DNA from 3 places in the Acidovorax bellezanensis genome. Region 1 is predicted to be linked to each of the others. Evidence: predicted binding sites of a transcription regulator. Region 1 holds the regulator's gene; each other region holds the start of a gene.

Region 1 (6,731 bases):
CCCAGTCGGCCATCCTGGGCGTGCACGCGACCAAGGACCGTGCCGTGGTCGAAAACGGCCAGGTCGTGGTGCGTCCCATGAACTACTTCGCCATGTCCTATGACCACCGCATCATCGACGGCCGCGAAGCCGTTCTGGGCCTGGTCGCCATGAAGGACGCGCTGGAAGATCCCGCACGTCTGCTGTTCGACCTGTAAACCCTGCGCTGGTTAGGTCAACTGGCCATCCTTGAAACCCACCCCCCAGCGGCCCCGCATCTTGCGGCGCAACGCCCGGCGGTGGGTTTTTTCCCAAATGCATTCAGAGAGTATTGAGATATGAGCAAGCAATTTGACGTCATCGTGATCGGCGCCGGCCCCGGCGGATACATCGCAGCGATTCGCGCGGCCCAACTGGGCTTCAACGTCGCCTGTATCGACGAATGGAAGAACGAAAAGGGCGGTGCTGCTCCTGGCGGCACCTGCACCAACGTCGGCTGCATCCCCTCCAAGGCGCTGCTGCAGTCGTCCGAGCATTTCGAACATGCCAAGCTGCACTTTGCCGACCACGGCATCTCCACCGGCGAAGTCGCCATGGACGTCGCCAAGATGATTGGCCGCAAGGACGCCATCGTCAAGCAGAACAACGACGGCATCCTGTACCTGTTCAAGAAGAACAAGGTCACCTTCTTCCACGGCCGCGGCTCCTTCGTGAAGGCAGTCGACGGCGGCTACGAAATCCGCGTGGCAGGCAAGGAAGAAGAAGTCCTGACGGGCAAGCAGATCGTGGTCGCCACGGGCTCCAACGCCCGCGCACTGCCTGGCGTGCCGTTTGACGAAGTCAACGTGCTGTCCAACGACGGCGCGCTGCGTCTGGGCACCGTGCCCGCCAAGATGGGCCTGATCGGCGCCGGCGTGATCGGCCTGGAAATGGGTTCGGTCTGGCGCCGTCTGGGCACGGAAGTGACCGTGCTCGAAGGCATGGACAAGTTCCTGCCCGTGGTCGACGAGCAGATCGCCAAGGAAGCCAAGAAGGCTTTCGACAAGCAAGGTCTGAAGATCGAAACCGGCGTCAAGGTCGGCGACATCCAGGTCAGCGACAAGGGCGTGACCGTGGCCTACACCAACGCCAAGGGCGAAGCCCAGACGCTGGCCGTGGACAAGCTCATCGTCTCCATCGGCCGCTCGGCCAACACCATCGGCCTGAACGCCGAAGCCGTGGGCCTGGCCCTGGACGAGCGCGGTGCCATCGTGGTGGACGACGACTGCAAGACCAACCTGCCAGGCGTGTGGGCCGTGGGTGACGTGGTGCGCGGCCCCATGCTGGCGCACAAGGCGGAAGAAGAAGGCGTGGCCGTGGCCGAGCGCATGGCTGGCCAGCACGGCCATGTGAACTTCGCAACCCTGCCTTCCGTGATCTACACCAGCCCCGAAGTGGCATGGGTGGGTCGCACCGAGCAGCAGCTCAAGGCCGACGGCGTCAAGTACAAGGCCGGCACTTTCCCGTTCCTGGCCAACGGCCGCGCGCGCGCACTGGGCGACACGACCGGCATGGTCAAGTTCCTGGCCGATGCCGAGACCGACGAAATCCTGGGCGTGCACATGGTCGGCCCGATGGTGTCCGAGCTGATTTCCGAAGCCGTGGTGGCCATGGAGTTCAAGGCATCGAGCGAAGACATCGCCCGCATCTGCCACGCCCATCCTTCGCTGTCGGAATCGACCAAGGAAGCGGCTCTGGCCGTGGACAAGCGCACGCTGAATTTCTGAGCGCGCAGTAGCTGATTCCAGCTGCCCCGGCCTAGTCGCGGCCCGGCCGAAAGCGCTTGCCTGGCAAGCGCTTTCGGCTTTTTTCATATCAACACCTTGCACCGGTAGATGCCCGCATGTCCCAGTCTGTTCGTGAGGCCTATGAGGCCGAATTGCTTGCCAAAGGTTTTCAAAGCGATCCTGCCCAATTGCGCGCCGTCGACGCCTTGCAGCGCTGCGCGGATGAGTGGGCGGCTTACAAAGGCAAGCGTTCGAACGCCCTCAAGAAGCTGATCAACCGCCCGGACATTCCACAAGGCGTCTACATGTACGGTGGGGTGGGGCGCGGCAAGAGCTTTCTGATGGAATGCTTTTTCAATGCCGTGCCGCTCAAACGCAAGGCGCGTCTGCACTTCCATGAATTCATGCGTGAAGTGCACCGCGAACTGGCGGGCCTGCAGGGCGTGCAGGATCCGCTGGACGTGCTGGCGAAGAACATCTCCAAGAAATACAAGCTCATCTGTTTTGACGAGTTCCACGTCGCGGACATCACGGACGCGATGATCCTCTACCGCTTGCTGGTAGCCTTGTTCGACAACGGCGTGGGCTTTGTCACCACCTCGAACTTCGTGCCCGACGGGCTGTACCCGAACGGCCTGCACCGCGACCGCATCCTGCCGGCGATTGCCCTGCTCAACGAGCGCATGGAGATCGTCAACGTGGACAACGGCACGGACTACCGTCGGCGCACGCTGGAAATGGTCAAGCTCTATCACACGCCCTTGGGTCCCGAGGCCGATGCCGCGATGGAGCAGGCCTTCAATCAGCTGGCCGAAGTCCAGGACGAAGATCCGGTGCTGCACATCGAAGCACGTGAAATCCGCGCCCGCCGCCGTGCCGGCGGCGTGGTCTGGTTCGATTTCAAGACGCTGTGCGGCGGGCCGCGTTCGCAAAACGACTATCTGGAAATCGCCACCCAATTCCATACCGTGCTGCTGTCGGGCGTGCCTTTCATGCCGGTGAACATGGCGTCGCCCGCGCGGCGCTTCACCTGGTTGATCGACGTGCTCTACGACCGCCGGGTGAAAATCATCCTCTCGGCCGAAGTGGCTCCCGAGCAGCTCTACACTGAAGGTCCGCTGGCGCACGAGTTTCCGCGCACTGTCTCGCGACTCAACGAGATGCAGTCCCAGGAGTTTCTGGCGCTCGAGCACCGCCTAGTTGATACCAGCCTGACCTGACGCCCATGCCATTGCACTGCCTGCCTTTTTGTCCTGTCCCCGCAGCGGGTTCTGCTGCGCTCCTGCGCCGCCTGCGCCCTGGTCTGGCCGGCTTGGCCATGGGGTTGCTGCTGAGCGCGGGCATGGCCCAGGCGCAGGATGCGGGTCAGACGCGAGAGGCGGCACATGCGGCGCAAGTCGAGCGCGATGCGGTTCGCGCGCGCATTGCGGCCGAGCGCCAAGCCATCCAGCAGCGCCTCAGCCAGCAGGAGAGGGCCTGTTATCAGCGTTTCGCGGTGGAAGACTGCTTGAGGGAAGTGCGCACGCAGGCGCGCCATGAAGACAATGCGCTGCGCCTGCAGGAGCTGAAAATCAACGACATCGAGCGGCGTGAGAAGTCGGCCGCTCGCCTGCGCTCCATCGAGCAAAAAAGCCAGGAGCCACGCTCCAAGGCGCCGGTCGAGGGCAAGACCCGTGGCGCAACGCTTCCTGGCGGAGCGCCGGCCCCTGCACGCACCGCGCAGGATGTGGCCAATGACCAGGCGCTGCACGCGCAACAGGCGCGCGAGCGGGCCCAGACCCTGAGCCAGCGCCAGCAGTCCCATGCCGCGGAGCTGGCACGCAAGCAGAGCACGGAAGTCGAGCGCCGCACGGCCGCGCGCGAGCGCAACGAGGCCAAGCAGCGCCAGGCGCAAGAACACAAGGAACGTCAACAGGCCAAGGCCAAGGCCCAGGAGCAGTCGGACCGGAAAAAGCCGGCACCCCTGCCGCTGCCAGGCCCGGCCACGGTGTCGCCCTAGGGCGCCCGGAAGACGGGGCGGTGCCAGGCCGATTTACAGCGCCTGGATCTTGATGATCGCCAGGGACAGGTTGTCGCCCGCGCCACAGGCACGCAGACGGGCCTGCTGGACCAGGCATTCGGCCGCTTCACGTGGCGGCAGCGCCTGCAGTAACTGCGCCAGTTCGTCGGCATCGAAATAGTGCCAGAGGCCGTCGCTGCAGGCCAGCAGCGTGCTGCCGGGCGCGAGCTTGGCGATATGGTGAGCCGTCGCCGGGGGAGCGGAAGATGACCCCAGGCAGCCGACCAGCACATTGGACTGCGGGTGGTTATGGGCCTGGGCTTCGGTCAGCTCGCCACGGTCGACCAGGGCCTGCACATAGGAGTGGTCCCGGGTCCGGTGCAGCAGCTGTGCGTCCTGGAAATGGTAAATCCGTGAATCGCCGGAATGCACCCAGTGGCATTCTCCGCTGGGCTGGACGATGAAGGCGGCCAGCGTGCTGTGCGGCTCCTGCTCCGCGGCGATGGCCGTCAGCCGGATCACCGTATGCGCTTCATGCACCATGGTCTGCAGCAAAACGGCGGGGTCATCGTGGGCGGGATCGTAGCGCTCGAACAGCTGCTGGCAGGTGAGCATGACCTGATCCGAGGCCTTGCGCCCGCCGCTGAGTCCGCCCATGCCATCGGCGATCACGCCCAGCACGCAGCCATGGATGCGTGCATGGGCAATCAGCAAGACCTGGTCTTGCTGATAGGGCCGGTCGCCCCGGTGAAGGCCAGTCGAGGCGAGAAGGCGAAAAGACGGAGGCATGGAACAATGCGGCCCGTAATGAAGATGGCAGTAACTGCGTGCCAACAGTGTACGCGCATGTTTCCTTCCTGCCTGACCCGTGTGCGACGCCCGCCAAAGGTTCAGCGGCTGGCGAACTCGTTGACGGCCATGCGGTTCAGCGCGGCGCAGACATCGGCCATGCGTCCGGACATCAGGAGCCGACTGCCCTGGCTGCTGGTTTCGTTGCGCAGTATGCGCACGCGGCCCTGGGGGCTGCTGATCAGCGCAGGTTGGCGTAGACCGGGGCGCGCGGCGGTGGCGCCGTTGGCGCACAGCAGCGCAGGGCTGTCCATGCGCTGACGGGCAACGCATGCCCGTTGGGGCAGACTGCCGAAGGCGTCCGCGGCGGGGGAGAACTGGGCAAACAGCCCGTCGTTTTGGGCGTGGCGCGAGAAAGGCAGGGCCTGCAAAGAAAATTGCATGTGATAACTCCAGCAAAGGTACTTGAGCGGCCGTAGCCGTGCTTCGGCTGGGGGCAGCCGAGAGTTGCAGTGCAGAGACCGGCAGGACCCTGCGGGGGGGGGAAAGTGCGCCTGTTACATGAACAGGCTGTTGCGTATCAGGCCTACGGCCAGGCCTTCAATGGCAAAAGGCTCGTCGGGCTTGACGTGGATGATGGGGTAGTCGGGGTTTTCGGGCAGCAGTTCAATGCCGGTGCGCGTGCGGCGCAGGCGCTTGACGGTGACTTCATCGCCCAGGCGCGCGACTACAATCTGGCCGTCGCGGGCTTCACTGCTGGCCTGTACGGCAAGCAAGTCGCCGTCCATGATGCCGGCATCGCGCATGGACATGCCGCGCACCTTGAGCAGATAGTCGGGTTTGGCCTGGAACAGGCCGGGCTCCACCGCATAGGTCTTGTCGATGTGCTCTTGCGCCAGAATGGGCGAGCCGGCGGCCACGCGACCGATCAGGGGCAGCACCAGCGAAGCCATCGCGGCCAGCGGCGATGCAAAACTCGCACCCCGCGAGGCATTGATGTTGCGCACCGTGTCGTGGCACAGGCGGATGCCGCGTGAAGTGCCGCTGACCAGTTCGATCACACCTTTGCGGGCCAGGGCTTTCAAATGCTCCTCGGCGGCGTTGGCTGAGCGAAAGCCCAGCGTACCGGCGATTTCGGCGCGGGTCGGGGGCGCGCCGGTGCGCTCGATGGCAGACTGGATCAAATCCAGAATTTGCTGCTGTCGCGGTGTGAGCTTGGGATGATCGAGCATGGCAGTCCTTGTGCAGATGACAGCTGGCGAAAGCCATCTGTTCTTTTATACAGTGACTGTATTTTTCACCAGTTTTCAAGGAGCCGCAAGTGGGTAAGGCAAAAAATGTGGTGATATTGGCCACAGGGGGCACGATTGCGGGCACGGCGGCCCATTCTTCGCAGTCCGTGGGCTATACGGCAGCGCAATTGGGCGTGGAGCAGTTGCTGGCGGCCGTGCCGGATCTGGCCCAGGTGGCTGGCGGCGGCCTGATCTCCGAGCAGGTGGCCCAGCTCGACAGCAAGGACATGGATGGGCCCACCTGGCGGCATCTGGCGCTGCGCTGCGCGCATTGGCAGGCGCAGGAGGATGTGGCGGCGGTCGTCATCACCCACGGAACCGACACGCTGGAAGAAACCGCCTGGTTCTTGCACGAAGTGCTGCCGGTGTCGACCAAGCCCGTGGTGCTGACCTGCGCCATGCGCCCGGCCACGGCCTTGCTGGCCGATGGGCCGCAGAACCTGCGCGATGCCGTGGCCTGTGCGGTCGATGCCAAGGCATGCGGGGTGCTGGTGGTGGCCGCGGGTCAGGTGCACGGTGCGCGCGCGGTGCGCAAGCAGCACCCTTATCGGCTGGATGCGTTTTCTTCGGGCGAGCAGGGGCCTTTGGGGTGGATGGAAGAGGGCCGGGTGCGCTGGCAGCAGCCCGCGGACATGGGTGGTGCACAGGGCGGGTGTCTGGAGCTGTTGCCGGCTGCGGGCGACTGGCCCTGGGTCGAGCTGGTCAGCAGCCATGCGGGCTGCAACGGCCGCGCCGTCGACGCCCTGGTGGCCCAGGGCGTGCAGGGACTGGTGGTGGCGGCGACGGGCAATGGCACGCTGCACCACGCGCTGGAAGCAGCTTTGCAGCGCGCAATGCGCGCAGGCGTGCCCGTGTGGCTAGGCACACGTTGCAGCGAAGGTCAGTTGGTGGGCTCGCCGGAAACGG
Region 2 (6,731 bases), on a different contig from region 1:
CCAGGCAGGTGGCGAACTGCGCTTGCCTGCGGTCTGCGAAATCGGGCGCGCTCAGGTCGGCGGGCCCGCTCTGGAACGGGTGGAAGAACGCGCCTTGCAGCGGCGCGAAGACCGCGGGCCAGCACAGCAGGCCGAACAGCGAATTGACCAACGCGTTCTCGACGTAGAACACGGGGCTGGCGTCGCTGTGCCAATGCTGGCGCAGCGCAAACTCCACGCTCATGGCCGCCACCGGGCCTTCCAGCGCGATATCCGAGCGCATCTGCAGCAGCGCCTGGCCTGGGGGCGAACGCTTGCCGGCCTTGGTCTGCCCCGCATTGCGCAGCAGGCGCGGCAGCATGCGCTGCAGCTTTTGCGCTTCTTCATCGCTCTCGGGCGCCTGCCGCGCCAGCAAGGCCTGGTCCAGCGCTTCCTGGTGGCGCTCCAGGCGTTCCAGCACCCGGATCCGCCGGTGGCGCGCGCCCGGGTAAGTGCACAGCGCATAGGCCTGCAGCGCATCGGCCCAGTGCTGCTGGCGCTCGCAGGCATTGCCCAGGCGCAGCAGCAGCTTGGCCCGGCGTTTTTCGAGCCAGGCGTTGCTGCTCTGGCAGCCCGCGATCGCCTCCAGCATGGCGGCCGCATCCGCGCCCTCGTCCATCGCCTGGCGGCAGGCGTGCTGCGCGAGGTAGGCAGCGATGTCGCCGCGCGCCTGGAATGCGCGCGACGACGCATCGAACGCCACCGGCTCGTACTTGAACACTCCGAGGTCTGAGAGCACGAATTCCGACCAGTCCTGGTGGAGGTTGCCGAAGAACATCAGCCGCAGCCGCTCTATGCGTTCGGCGGCCATCACGCGCCAGACGGGCTCGGATGCCTGCGGATTCCATGCGGCGTAGGGCTGGGGCTGGGGCTGGGCATGCGTGCTGCCCAGCGTCTGCAGCCAGTCCGATTTGCGCGCGCCTTGGCTGCCGAGCGGGCCCGTAAACAATGCGGCCAGCTCAGCCTTGGTGTGCAGGTCGAACAGCTCGGCCAGCGACATGCTCGCCTGCGTGTTGAGCCAGCCCAAGGCCGTCAGGGCTTGCGCGGCGGCGCCGACGTCGGGGATTTCCGCATAGACCAGCTTCGAGGCCCGGAACCACGGGCCGCGGCGCATCAGCATGCGCACCAGCAGCGCCCGGGAAGGCGTGGGCAGGGCGGCGAACTGCACCAGAAATTGCTGCTCTTCGCTGTCCAGCAGGTCGCTGTAGCGCTGCGCGATCCAGGCGAGCGCGCGCTCGAAGTTGTGCAGATAGTAAAGGGGGTGGATGGCTGCCATGCTTCAAACATTCCATGCGAAGGCCTGCTCCGGGCGCGGCACGGCTGCGCTCGCGCAGGCAATGGCAAAACCTTGGGCCTCAAGCAGTGTGGACATGGCGATACTGTACATAAATACATATTTCCTCCGCGCGGGAGAATCCATGGACCTGGCTTTGCTACTTTGTCTGTAGCTGCGCGCGCCAGCGGACGCAGTGCCGGCCGTTTGGGAGCCCCGATGCGCTGCGCATCCATGTGACATTTCCGCTACAGCTGGAACAGAGCGCGGTGGTGCCTATAGAATTGCCTCTCACATGAGAATAGTATTAATTCCTATTCTCATGTAGTCTGCCAGCTACATACGGTTACCGCCGTTCAGCCACAGCATTCCTTGCCGCCCAGTCGGGTGTGCCGGGCCTGGCGGCTGCATGCCGTGGATGGCAGTGCGTCTTCGCAGGGCGCATCGCTGCACCCCAGGTCCCGCATGCCTTCGGTCGGGCGCTTTTCATGCTCCCTGCTCCCGAATTGCTTTATGCACCACCGTCCCCGTTTCTCCGGCAGCGCCACTGCCGCGGCTGCCTGCCTGGCATGCGTACTGCCCGGCATCACCTGGGCGCAAGACGCGCCCGCTTCCACCACGCTCGATGAAGTGCGCGTGACCGAAAAGGCCGCGCCCAACATCTACAGCGAGGCCAGCGACGCTTACGTTCCCCGGGGCGTGGAAGTGGGCAAGACGGCGCAGTCGCTGCGCGAAATTGCCCAGTCGGTCACCGTGATCACGCGCCAGCGCATGGACGACCAGGCGCTGCGTACGCTCGACGATGTGATGAACCAGACCACGGGCGTGACGCGCGAGGAGGGCTGGCTGGACACCACCTACCTGTCGCGTGGTCTGGCCATCACCAACATCCGCTATGACGGCGGCGCGGCCAGTTCCACGCGCTCGGGCAGCCGCAGTCAGGACATGGCCCAGTTCGACAGCGTGGCCTTGCTGCGCGGCGCCGACGGCCTGTTCGGCGCGGGCGAGGCTGGCGGCGTCATCAATTTCACCTACAAGCGCCCGCTGGCCAAGCGCCAGACCCAGGTGCTGCTGTCGGGCGGCAGTATGGCGAACTACCGCGCCGAGCTCGACACCACGGGCGCGCTCACCGCCGATGGCAGCATCCGCGGCCGGCTGGTGGCCGTGACCCACGACCGCAAGGAAATGGCCGAGCCTTCCCGGCTCAAGCGCCAGCTGCTGTACGGCACGCTGGAGTTCGATCTCGGTCCCGATACGCTGCTGACGCTGGGCTCGAGCTACCAGACCGATCGCAACACCGGCTTCAACGCCAGCCTGCCGCGCTATGCCGATGGCAGCGACATCGGCCTGCCGCGCAGCGCCAATATGGGCGCGCCCTGGAACTGGATAGAGCGCGAGAACACGGCGCTGTTCGCCAAGCTCGAACACCAGCTGTCGTCGGGCTGGCAGCTCAAGGCGCAGTTGCGCCAGACGCGGTTCAATGAAGGCGTCAACGGCGCCGAAATCGAAGGCGCGCCCGCGCCCGGCACCCTGGTCGGCACCGACTGGTGGATCAACCAGCGCAAGAACAAGGCGCGCGAAACCAGCCTGGACCTGAACGCCCAGGGCGGCTTCGATGCATTCGGCCGGCGCCACGATGTGATCGTTGGCGCCGACCTGCAGCGCACGCGCGATGTCAGTCGCAGCCTCTGGCCGCGCATCGGCCCCGCCAACGTGTTCGATCGCACGCCACCGGCCGATCCCGGCTATCCGCTCGGCGACTGGACTGACGGTGCGCAGACGAACACGCAGAAATCCGGCCTCTACGGCTCGGTGCGCCTGCGTCCGGCCGAGGACTGGGCGGTGATCCTGGGCGGCCGTTATACGCTGCAGGACCGCAGCACCACCAACGACATGGACGGCAGCCTGACGGCGAAAAGTCGCGAAGGCCATGTCTTCGTGCCCTATATCGGCCTGGTCCACGATCTGTCTCCCAGTACCAGCATCTACGCCAGCACGGCCGAGATCTACCAGTCGCAGGCCGGCAAGTTCTCCGCGCCGCTGCCGGGCACGCCGCTGGACCCGGTGCGCGGGCGCACCTACGAGCTGGGCATCAAGGGCGAATGGAGCCGCGACCTGCTGGCCAGCGCGGCGCTGTTCCGCACCGAGAAGAAGGGGGCTGCGGCCTTCGATCCGGCCTATCCCCAGACCGACTGGCGCGGCGGCTGCTGCTACTTCCGTGACGGTTACCAGCGCAGCCAGGGCCTGGACCTGGAACTGACGGGGCGCCTGACGCCCCAGCTGCAGGTGGCCATGGGCTACACCTTCAATGACAACGTGGACAAGCGCCAGGACGACGCGCGCTTCAGCAGCGTGACCCCGCGCCATCTGTTCAAGGCCTGGGGCGACTACCGCTTCGATGGCGATCTGCGCGGCTGGAGCCTGGGCGCTGGGGTGGTCGCGCAGGCTTCGCACTTCCGCGCTTCGGGCGTCAATGCCTACAACCCGGCGACGGGCCGCTATGACGGCGCCTGGACGGCCTACCAGTTCACTTCACCGGGCCACGCCGTCTGGTCGGCGCGCCTGGGCTATGCCATCGACAAGGACTGGAAGGTGGCGGTCAATGTCAGCAACCTGTTCGACAAGACCTACTACAGCACCGTGGGCTACGCGGGCTACGGCAATTTCTACGGGGAAAAGCGCGCGGTGGTGGTGACGCTCCAAGGGAGGTTCTGAGCACCTGGCCCTTTTTCCGTTTTCGATTGTCATACAGGGCAGGGGATGCCATTCCCTGCCTGCTTTCCTTTTTCTGTGGCCTTTGCATGAATCCTTTTTTCACCCATCACCCGGGCCTGGCGCTGCTGTCCCGCGTGCTTGCCGCCGTGCTGGGCGGCTACTTGCTGGCCAGCGCCTGGGCTGTTTTCTGCGGCCTGGTCTTTCCTGGTGGCGTCGAGGCGGTGCTGGCCGGCGTGCAGCTGTCCTTCGCCTGGTATGTGGCGGCCGTGGTCTGGGCTTTTTCTCCCGTGCCACTGGGCCGGGTCTGGCGCGGGCTGCTGGTTCCGGCGGTCGCCTTGCTCGCGCTGGCGCGCTGGGGAGGCTGAGATGGGCAAGGCAAAAAACACTTACGGCGCAGGGCAGGGCGGTTTTCGCCAAGCCCAGGCCTGGCTGCATACCTGGTGCGGACTGTGGTTCTCCTGGCTGTTGTTCGCGGTGTTCCTCACGGGCACGCTGGCCGTGTTCGAGGAGCCCATCACCCATTGGATGACACCCGAGCACCATGCCGAGGAGGCGGCCGAAGCCGCGGCCCAGGCCGGGCCTTCGGCGCCGCTGGCGCAGCGTCTGGCCTGGGGCGCGGCCTACATGGCAAAGCACCATCCCGATGCCGGCATGTGGGAGCTGTGGCCCGCGGATGCGCAGGGCGCGGGCACTCTGCGCGCCTATTGGTTCGACAGCCAGCGGCAATACGCTTCGGCCGACCTCGACACGACCACGGGCGAGCCCCTGGCCGCGGGGCGCGAGACGCCTGCGCGCCAGACCGAAGGCGGCCACCATTTCGTCGACTTCCACTACGAACTGCATGCCGGCCAGGTGGGGCTGTGGATTGTCGGCATCGCCGCCCTGGCCATGCTGGTGGCGCTGGTCAGCGGCGTGATCACGCACCGGCGCATCTTCAAGGATTTCTTCACTTTCCGCCCCCGCAAGGGCCAGCGCAGCTGGCTGGATGCGCACAACGCGGTGGCGGTGCTGACCCTGCCGTTCCAGTTCATGATCGCCTACACCGGCATCGTGATTTCGGGCCTGACCTTCATGCCCGCGGGCGTGGTCGCGCAGTTCGGCGCAGGCAGCGCAGGCGCGGCGGCTTTCCAGGCTGCGCTTAACGAGCCCGGCAAGCCCCAGCCCAGCGGGCGCAGCATGGCCGTTCCCGATCTGGCGCCGTTCGCCTTGCGCGGCCAGCAGTTGATGGGGCAGCCGGTGCGCGCCGTGGTGGTCGATCACCCGGGCGATGCCGCGGCGCGCATCGGCGTCTATGGCTGGAACGACGACGCCAGCGCCCAGCAGCGCCTGAGCCCGACCAGCGGCATGGCCATGTTCTCCGCGGCCACGGGCGAAGTGCTGCAGGTGCGCATGCCGGGCGGCGTGGATGGCGGCAAGGCGTCGCTGGCGCAATCGGTCATGGGCGGATTGCACATGGCGAAGTTTGGTGGGCTGGCGATGAAGTGGTTGTACTTTCTGTGCGGCCTCGCGGGCAGCGCCATGATGGCCACGGGCGCCATGCTGTTCATCGTCAAGCGCCGGCCCAGGCACCTGGGCGAGTTCGGCGCCGCCACGGCGCGGGTCTACGGGCTGATCGAGGCGGCGAACGTAGCAGCCATCGCCGGCCTGGGCCTGGCCTGCATCGGTTACCTCTGGGGCAATCGCCTGGTGCCCTTGGGAATTGCACACCGTGACGACTGGGAGCTGGCGGTGTTTTTCGGCGTCTGGGGACTGGCCCTGGTGCACGCGCTCGCGCGCCCACCGGCCTGCGCGTGGAAGGAGCAACTGGCGCTGCTCGCGGCGTTGTGCCTGCTGCTGCCGTTGCTCAACGGACTGACCACGGGCGACCATTGGCTCGCGCAACTGCTGCGCGGCGACTGGGAAAGTCTGGGCGTGGAACTGTTCGTCGTGGCGACCGGCTGCGCCGCGGCCTGGGGTCTGCGCTGGATGTCCCGGCGCAAGCCGGCCAGACGCCACCTGGCGCCGGCCCCGACAACACAGGTGCAACCATGAGTGCCTGGCATGCATCCCTGTTGTCGCTGGCGCTGGCTTTCGCCGGCATGGCCGCGCTGGCCTTCGCGATGGAGCGCCACTACGCGCAGCTCACGGGCGCGCATGAATTGCCGTCAGCGCGTGCCCGGCAGTTGCGCTGCCTGGCCCTGCCCTTGCTGATGGCCGCGCTCTTCCCCTGCGTCTGGGCCTGGGGCGCGACGGTGGGCAGCGTGGCCTGGCTGGGGTTTCTGTCGGCCGGCGCCCTGGGCTGCGCGGCCATGATCAGCGCCACGCCCCGCTGGGCGGCGCGTACCGCGTCGGTCGCCGGACCCGTCGCCGTGCTCGCGCTGGCGTGGACTGTCGGGAGTTGGCGATGAACGCCGCACGCTGGAAAGGCCTGGCGGTGCTGGTCTTGCTGGCCGCGGCGGTGGCGGCGCTGTGGTGGATCACGCGCCCGCGCATGGTCTACGCCACCGAGCCGATCGAACGCACCGATGTCGAGGCCGCGGTCACGGCCATCGGTGTTCTGCAGCCACGGCGTTACGTGGATGTGGGCGCCCAGGTCTCGGGCCAGATCACGCGACTCAAGGTCGCGCCCGGCGATACGGTGGAAAAAGGCGATCTGCTGGTGGAAATCGACCCCAGCGTGCAGCGCGCGACGGTGGATGCCGGCCATGCCCAGCTCGCGGGACTGCGCGCCCAGATGGCCGAGCAG
Region 3 (6,731 bases), on a different contig from region 1:
AGTGCAGACGGTTGCGGGGTGGGCCGGGGGCTGCTTGCACTTTGCCTGTGTGTAGGGGTTTTCCGTGTCAGCGGATTGCCCGAGACGGGAGCCCGGTCGGCAAATATCGCCAAAAACAAAAAAAGGGATGGAGCCCCGCGCGCCGCGCTGGACATCCATCCCCCGAGCCTGGGGCCGCGTCGCAAGGCAACGCAGTCGCAGGCTGGCTTCAGCAGGTGCTGATCAGATCAGACCCTTGAGCAGACGGCCCATTTCGGAAGGGTTGCGGGTAATGGTGAAACCGCACTCTTCCATGATGGCCAGCTTGGCGTCGGCCGTGTCGGCACCGCCGGAGATCAGCGCGCCGGCGTGGCCCATGCGCTTGCCTGCGGGAGCGGTGACACCAGCGATGAAGCCCACGATAGGCTTCTTCATGTTGGCCTTGCACCACAGAGCGGCTTCGGCTTCATCGGGTCCGCCGATTTCGCCAATCATGATCACGGCGTCGGTGTCCGGATCGTCGTTGAAAGCCTTCATCACGTCGATGTGCTTCAAGCCGTTGATCGGGTCGCCGCCGATGCCGACAGCCGTCGACTGGCCAATGCCCAGTTCGGACAGTTGAGCCACGGCTTCGTAGGTCAGCGTGCCGGAGCGCGAGACCACGCCGATGCGGCCCTTCTTGGTGATGTGACCGGGCATGATGCCGATCTTGATCTCGTCAGGCGTGATCAGGCCGGGGCAGTTGGGGCCCAGCAGCAGGGTACGCTTGCCGCCGGCGGCTTCCTTGGCCTTCATGCGGTTGCGCAGCTCCAGCATGTCCCGGACAGGGATGCCTTCGGTGATGCAGATGGCCATGTCCAGCTCGGCTTCCACGGCTTCCCAGATCGCAGCGGCTGCGCCTGCTGGGGGCACGTAGATCACCGACACGGTAGCGCCGGTTTGCTTGGCAGCTTCGGTGACGGAACCGTAGATTGGAATGTTGAAGATCGACTCGCCGGCCTTCTTGGGGTTCACGCCCGCGACAAAGCAGTTCTTGCCGTTCGCGTATTCCTGGCACTTTTCAGTGTGGAATTGACCCGTCTTGCCGGTGATGCCCTGGGTGATGACTTTGGTGTCTTTGTTGATATAGATCGACATATTGCTATCTCCAGGGCTTATTTGACGGCGTCAACGATCTTGGTGGCGGCTTCGGCCATCGTGTCGGCAGCGATGATGGGCAGACCGGACTCGGCCAGGATCTTCTTGCCCAGTTCTTCGTTGGTGCCCTTCATGCGCACGACCAAAGGCACTTGCAGGTTCACGGCCTTGCAGGCAGTGACCACGCCATTGGCAATGGTGTCGCACTTCATGATGCCGCCGAAGATGTTGACCAGAATGCCTTCGACCTTGGGGTTCTTCAGCATGATCTTGAAGGCTTCAGTCACCTTCTCGGCAGTGGCGCCACCGCCAACGTCCAGGAAGTTGGCTGGCTCGCCGCCGAACAGCTTGATGGTGTCCATGGTGGCCATGGCCAGGCCAGCGCCGTTGACCAGGCAGCCGATGTTGCCGTCGAGCGAGATGTAGGCCAGGTCGAACTTGGAAGCTTCGACTTCGGCTGGATCTTCTTCGTCCAGATCGCGGAAGGCCACGATTTCTGGGTGACGGAACAGCGCGTTGGGGTCAAAGTTGAACTTTGCGTCCAGGGCCATGATGGTGCCCTTGCTGTCGCGGTTCAGCGGGTTGATTTCCACCAGCGATGCGTCGGTGTCCATGTAGCACTTGTAGAGCTTCTGGCACACGTCGACGAATTGGGCCTTGGAGTCCGCAGGCATGCCGATGCCCTTGGCGAGCTCGTCGCCATTGGCTTGGGTGAAACCTTGCAGGGGGTCGACCATCACGGTGATGATCTTCTCGGGAGTAGCGTGGGCCACTTCCTCGATGTCCATGCCGCCTTCGCTGGAAGCGATGAATGCGACCTTTTGCGTGGCGCGGTCGGTCACGGCAGACAGGTAGTACTCCTGCTGGATGTCGGCACCGTCTTCGATGTACAGGCGGCGGACCTTCTGGCCTTCGGGGCCGGTCTGGTGCGTCACGAGCTGCATGCCCAGGATCTCGCCAGAGATGCGCTTGACGTCTTCAATGGTCTTGGCCACCTTCACGCCGCCGCCCTTGCCGCGGCCACCCGCGTGGATCTGGGCCTTCACGACCCAAACTGGGCCGCCGAGCTTTTGAGCAGCTTCCACTGCTTCTTGTACGGTGTATGCAGGAATGCCGCGCGGTACGGGCACGCCGAACTGGCGCAAGATTTCCTTGCCTTGGTATTCATGAATCTTCATGAGTTGTCTCTCTCAGGAATGGTGGTTTACCCGATTGCCATAGTTGTGGTCTGGCTGCGGGTATGGGGCATGGCAAGCCGGAAATGTATCATGGTGCGATGCACCAACTGCGGTGTAAAACCACTAACCCATATACCTGGCTTTGGCTCTGCCCGTAGGGAGCAGGGCTGGGGCCGATTGCAGGAGTTTTCCATGTCCAAAGTGTTTATCGACGGCGAAGCCGGTACCACGGGCTTGCAGATTCGCGAGCGTTTGCAGGCCATGCCACAGGTCGAGCTGGTCAGCATCGCGCCTGAGCTGCGCAAGGATCCGGCCGCCAAGCGCGCGCTGGTGGCCGGCGTGGACCTGGTCATTCTGTGCCTCCACGACGACGCCGCGCGCGATACCGTGGCCATGGTGGATGCCGTGAACCAGGAAACCGGCCGCAACATCAAGATCATCGACGCGTCCACGGCCCACCGCACGGCGCCGGGCTGGGTCTATGGCTTTCCCGAGCTGTGCGCCGGTCAGCTGGATGCCGTCAAGGCCGCCACGCGCGTGAGCAACCCCGGCTGCTACGCCACGGGCGCCATCGCCTTGCTGCGCCCACTGGTGGACGCCGGCCTGGTGCCCGCGGACTTCGGTCTGAGCTTGCCCTCGGTGTCGGGCTACTCGGGTGGCGGTCGGTCGATGATGGAAGCCTACGAGGCCGGCACGGCCGCGCCCTACGAGGCTTACGCCCTGGGCCTGGCGCACAAGCACATCCCTGAAATCCTGCACTACACGGGCCTGACGCGCCGCCCGGTGTTCATCCCCGCGGTGGGCAACTTCGCCCAGGGCATGCTGGTGCAACTGCCCCTGCACCTGGACCTGCTGCCCGGCGCGCCCAAGGCCGCCGACCTGCACGATGCGCTGGCCAGCCACTACGCCCGCACGGCGACGCCCGAACAATGGGTGTCAGTGCTGCCGCCCACGTCCGACGGCAAGCTCGCCGCCGATACCCTGGCCGGCACCAACAAGCTGGAGCTGCGCGTCTTCGCCAACGAGGAATACCGCCAGGCCGTGCTGATCGCCCGCCTGGACAACCTGGGCAAGGGCGCGAGCGGCGCGGCAGTGCAGAACATGCAGTTGATGTTGGGGATCTGACAAAGCACCCCCTGAGCGGCTGCGCCGGATGGCCGGCCCCCGCTCCCCCCTCTCATCCTTCGGTGGAGGGGGGCGCCCGGCCAGGGACGGCACCGTCGCTGCGGGGCGGCCCTTGCTCGGTGTCCCCTTGCTGGGTTACGCCAGTTTTTTAGGCAGTGGGTTGTGCAAGCGTTGAAAAGAAACACCCCCTGGGGGGCCAGCGCAGAGGCGGCTCTGCGTTTTTCTATGGACCCGCAGGCCTGTTTCTTCAGTCTTGGTCCGGCATGTCGTCCGGCACCTGCCCGCCCACTACCTTGCGCACCACGTCGCCCGAAAATCCGCGGCTGGCCAGAAAGCGCATTTGCTTGAGCTTTTCCTGCGGGGTTTCGGCTGGCGCGCCGAAGCGCTGACGCCAGATGGCGTGGGCGCGTTGCGGTTCGGTGGCGCGCAGTTCCAGGGTGGCGGCGCGCACGGTGTCGTCATCCAGGCCCTTGCTGCGCATTTCCTGGATGACGCGGGCCGTGCCCAGCTTGCTGCCGCGGCGGTTGGCCAGGGACTGGGCGACGCGCTCGGGGTTGATGAAGTTCTTGGCTTCGAGCTCGTCGAGCACGGCCGCCAGGTCATCGCCTTCGGCGACATGGGCAGCGAGCTTGCGTTCGAGTTCCAGGCGCGAGTGCTCGCGCTGGGACAGCAGGCGCAGCGCGCGGCCTTTGAGGGAGAGGGTGGTAAAGCCCATGGGAGTGCAAAAGCGCGACCGCCGCGCAACGGCGCGGGGCACGTTGGGCGGCGGCAGGGTGGCTGGACTTATTTGTCGGCTGCTGCTGCGGACGCTGCGGTCGCGGCTTTTTCCGCTTTTTCAGCTGCCTTGTCGGCCTTGGACGGCTTGCCGGAGCCCGGGGCGGGCGCGGTGCCAGCCAGCAGGGAGATGCCCAGGCCTTCACGCACGCGGTTTTCGATCTCGAAAGCCAGATCGGGGTTTTCGCGCAGGAATTCACGCGCGTTGTCGCGGCCCTGGCCGATCTTTTCACCGCGGTAGGCGTACCAGGCGCCCGACTTGTCGAGGATCTTGGCTTCCACGCCCATGTCGATGATTTCGCCTTCGCGCGAAATGCCTTCGCCGAACAGGATGTCGAATTCGGCGGTCTTGAACGGGGGGCTGACCTTGTTCTTGACCACCTTCACGCGGGTTTCGTTGCCGATGGCTTCGTCGCCCTTCTTGATCGTGCCGGTGCGGCGGATGTCCAGGCGCACGGAAGCGTAGAACTTGAGCGCATTGCCGCCGGTGGTGGTTTCGGGCGAGCCGAACATCACGCCGATCTTCATGCGGATCTGGTTGATGAAGATGACCATGCAATTGGTCTTCTTGATGGTGGCCGTGAGCTTGCGCAGTGCCTGGCTCATCAGCCGGGCCTGCAAGCCGGGCAGGGCGTCGCCCATGTCGCCTTCGATTTCCGCCTTGGGCGTGAGGGCTGCGACCGAGTCGATGACGATCAGGTCGACGGCACCCGAGCGCACCAGGCTGTCGACGATTTCGAGCGCCTGCTCGCCGGTGTCGGGCTGGCTGATCAGCAGGTCGGACAGTTGCACGCCCAGGTTCTGGGCGTATTGCACGTCGAGCGCATGCTCGGCGTCGACGAACGCGCATTGGCCGCCGATCTTTTGCATTTCGGCGATCACCTGCAGGGTCAGCGTGGTCTTGCCCGAGGATTCCGGGCCGTAGATTTCGACCACGCGGCCGCGTGGCAGACCGCCCACGCCCAGCGCGATGTCCAGGCCCAGGGAGCCGGTGGACACCACCTGGATGTCTTCAATCACTTCGCCTTCGCCCAGCCGCATGATGGTGCCCTTGCCGAACTGTTTTTCAATCTGGGCGAGCGCTGCCTGCAAGGCCTTGGCCTTTTCGGCATTGGCGGCGACGGGAGGGTTGCTGTTCTTGACGGTGGTGACTTCCATGGAAAACTCCTTGAAAAACAATGGCTTGGATAGAACGCCCCGTCTGCTGTGACTGCCGGGCTGGATGCTTGAACAGTAGTTTATGGGCGTTGTCTTATCGTGTATAGATAGTTTTTAGTCAGTTTGCCTGACAATAAGCCATGCACTACACCCCACCTGCCACGCCTGTACAGGACGCCTGGCGCCAGACCCATCTGGGCCGTCTGCTCGGTCATTCCATGCGCCGCTTCGACGCGCGGGTGATGCAGCTCATGGCCCGTGCGGTCGAGGTGCCGCTGGCGCTGTCCAACCTGGCGGCGCGCGACCAGGTCAGCGCCGCCCATATCCACATCACGCGTCACCTGTCGCTGGGCGGTGACCGGCTGACCGATCTTGCCGAGCGCGCGGGCATGAGCAAGCAGGCCATGGCCGATCTGGTCGAGCAGTGCATTGCCTGGGGGCTGGTCACGCGCGAGGCCGATGCGCGCGACAAGCGCACCCGCTGGCTGCGCTTCACTCCCACCGGCCTGGCCTGGCTGCAGGCTTTCGAGGCGGCCGTGGCCCAGGCGGAAGCCGAGTTCCGCGCCGAAGTGGGGGACGAGGTGGCGACCGTGGTGGCGCTGGGGCTGGAGGCCTACGCGGCCAGCAGCGGCCGGCCCGCGTAAGCAGAGCCCCCACGCTCGTCCACTGCGTCTCGCTGCCCCCCAAGGGGCCCGGCGAAAACCCGCTGGTGGTGCACCGCGGTGCGCTCCTAGAATGGCTGCACGGCCTGGCGGCTGTGTACTGCCGCGCTCATCGAGGAGACTCCGCATGCGCATTCTGATTGCCGAAGACGACCAGGTATTTGCCGACGGCCTGCAGCGCAGCTTGCGCGGCTCGGGGGCTGTGGTCAGCCATGTGGCCAGCGGCAGCGAGGCCGAGTCGGTGTTGCTGACCAGCAGCGAGTTCGATCTCTTGATTCTGGACCTGGGCCTGCCCAAGATGCATGGCCTGGAAGTGCTGCGCCGCTTGCGCGGGCGCGGCGATACCTTGCCGGTGCTCATCCTCACGGCGGCTGACAGCGTGGAAGAGCGGGTCAAGGGCCTGGATTTCGGCGCCGATGACTTCATGGCCAAGCCTTGCAGCCTGCAGGAGCTCGAAGCGCGCGTGCGGGCGCTGACGCGCCGGGGCATGGGCGGCGCAAGCAGCACCATCAAGCACGGACCGTTGGTCTACGACCAGTCGGGCCGCGTGGCCACCATCGACGGCAAGATGGTCGAGCTGTCGGCGCGCGAACTGGGCCTGCTCGAAGTGCTGTTGCAGCGCGCCGGCCGCCTGGTCAGCAAGGACCAGCTGGTCGAGCGCCTGTGCGAGTGGGGCGAGGAGCTGAGCAACAACGCCATCGAGGTCTATATCCATCGC

Evidence for each region. Region 1 encodes LexA, which represses DNA repair genes until DNA is damaged. Its sites were predicted from a motif close to ACTGTATNNNNATACAGT; they were not measured.
Region 2: the regulator LexA is predicted to act here: its motif matches at 1,397-1,414, upstream of N0K08_RS05000 (VRR-NUC domain-containing protein).
Region 3: the regulator LexA is predicted to act here: its motif matches at 5,411-5,428, upstream of recA (recombinase RecA).

What each region holds. Positions count from the first base shown of each region.
Region 1 covers NZ_JAODYH010000014.1:158,910-165,640, reverse strand. The annotation lists gene odhB (2-oxoglutarate dehydrogenase complex dihydrolipoyllysine-residue succinyltransferase) at 1-197, shown strand, start outside; gene lpdA (dihydrolipoyl dehydrogenase) at 318-1,745, shown strand; gene zapE (cell division protein ZapE) at 1,862-2,965, shown strand; gene N0K08_RS20705 (hypothetical protein) at 3,064-3,744, shown strand; gene N0K08_RS20700 (PP2C family protein-serine/threonine phosphatase) at 3,778-4,533, opposite strand; gene N0K08_RS20695 (hypothetical protein) at 4,635-4,976, opposite strand; gene lexA (transcriptional repressor LexA) at 5,091-5,765, opposite strand; gene N0K08_RS20685 (asparaginase) at 5,855-6,731, shown strand, end outside.
Region 2 covers NZ_JAODYH010000003.1:304,108-310,838, reverse strand. The annotation lists gene N0K08_RS05000 (VRR-NUC domain-containing protein) at 1-1,294, opposite strand, end outside; gene N0K08_RS04995 (TonB-dependent siderophore receptor) at 1,805-4,006, shown strand; gene N0K08_RS04990 (hypothetical protein) at 4,093-4,371, shown strand; gene N0K08_RS04985 (PepSY-associated TM helix domain-containing protein) at 4,373-6,037, shown strand; gene N0K08_RS04980 (DUF3325 domain-containing protein) at 6,034-6,393, shown strand; gene N0K08_RS04975 (efflux RND transporter periplasmic adaptor subunit) at 6,390-6,731, shown strand, end outside.
Region 3 covers NZ_JAODYH010000005.1:367,660-374,390, forward strand. The annotation lists gene sucD (succinate--CoA ligase subunit alpha) at 223-1,116, opposite strand; gene sucC (ADP-forming succinate--CoA ligase subunit beta) at 1,134-2,294, opposite strand; gene argC (N-acetyl-gamma-glutamyl-phosphate reductase) at 2,487-3,419, shown strand; gene recX (recombination regulator RecX) at 3,667-4,134, opposite strand; gene recA (recombinase RecA) at 4,203-5,351, opposite strand; gene N0K08_RS13180 (MarR family winged helix-turn-helix transcriptional regulator) at 5,492-5,995, shown strand; gene N0K08_RS13185 (response regulator) at 6,141-6,731, shown strand, end outside.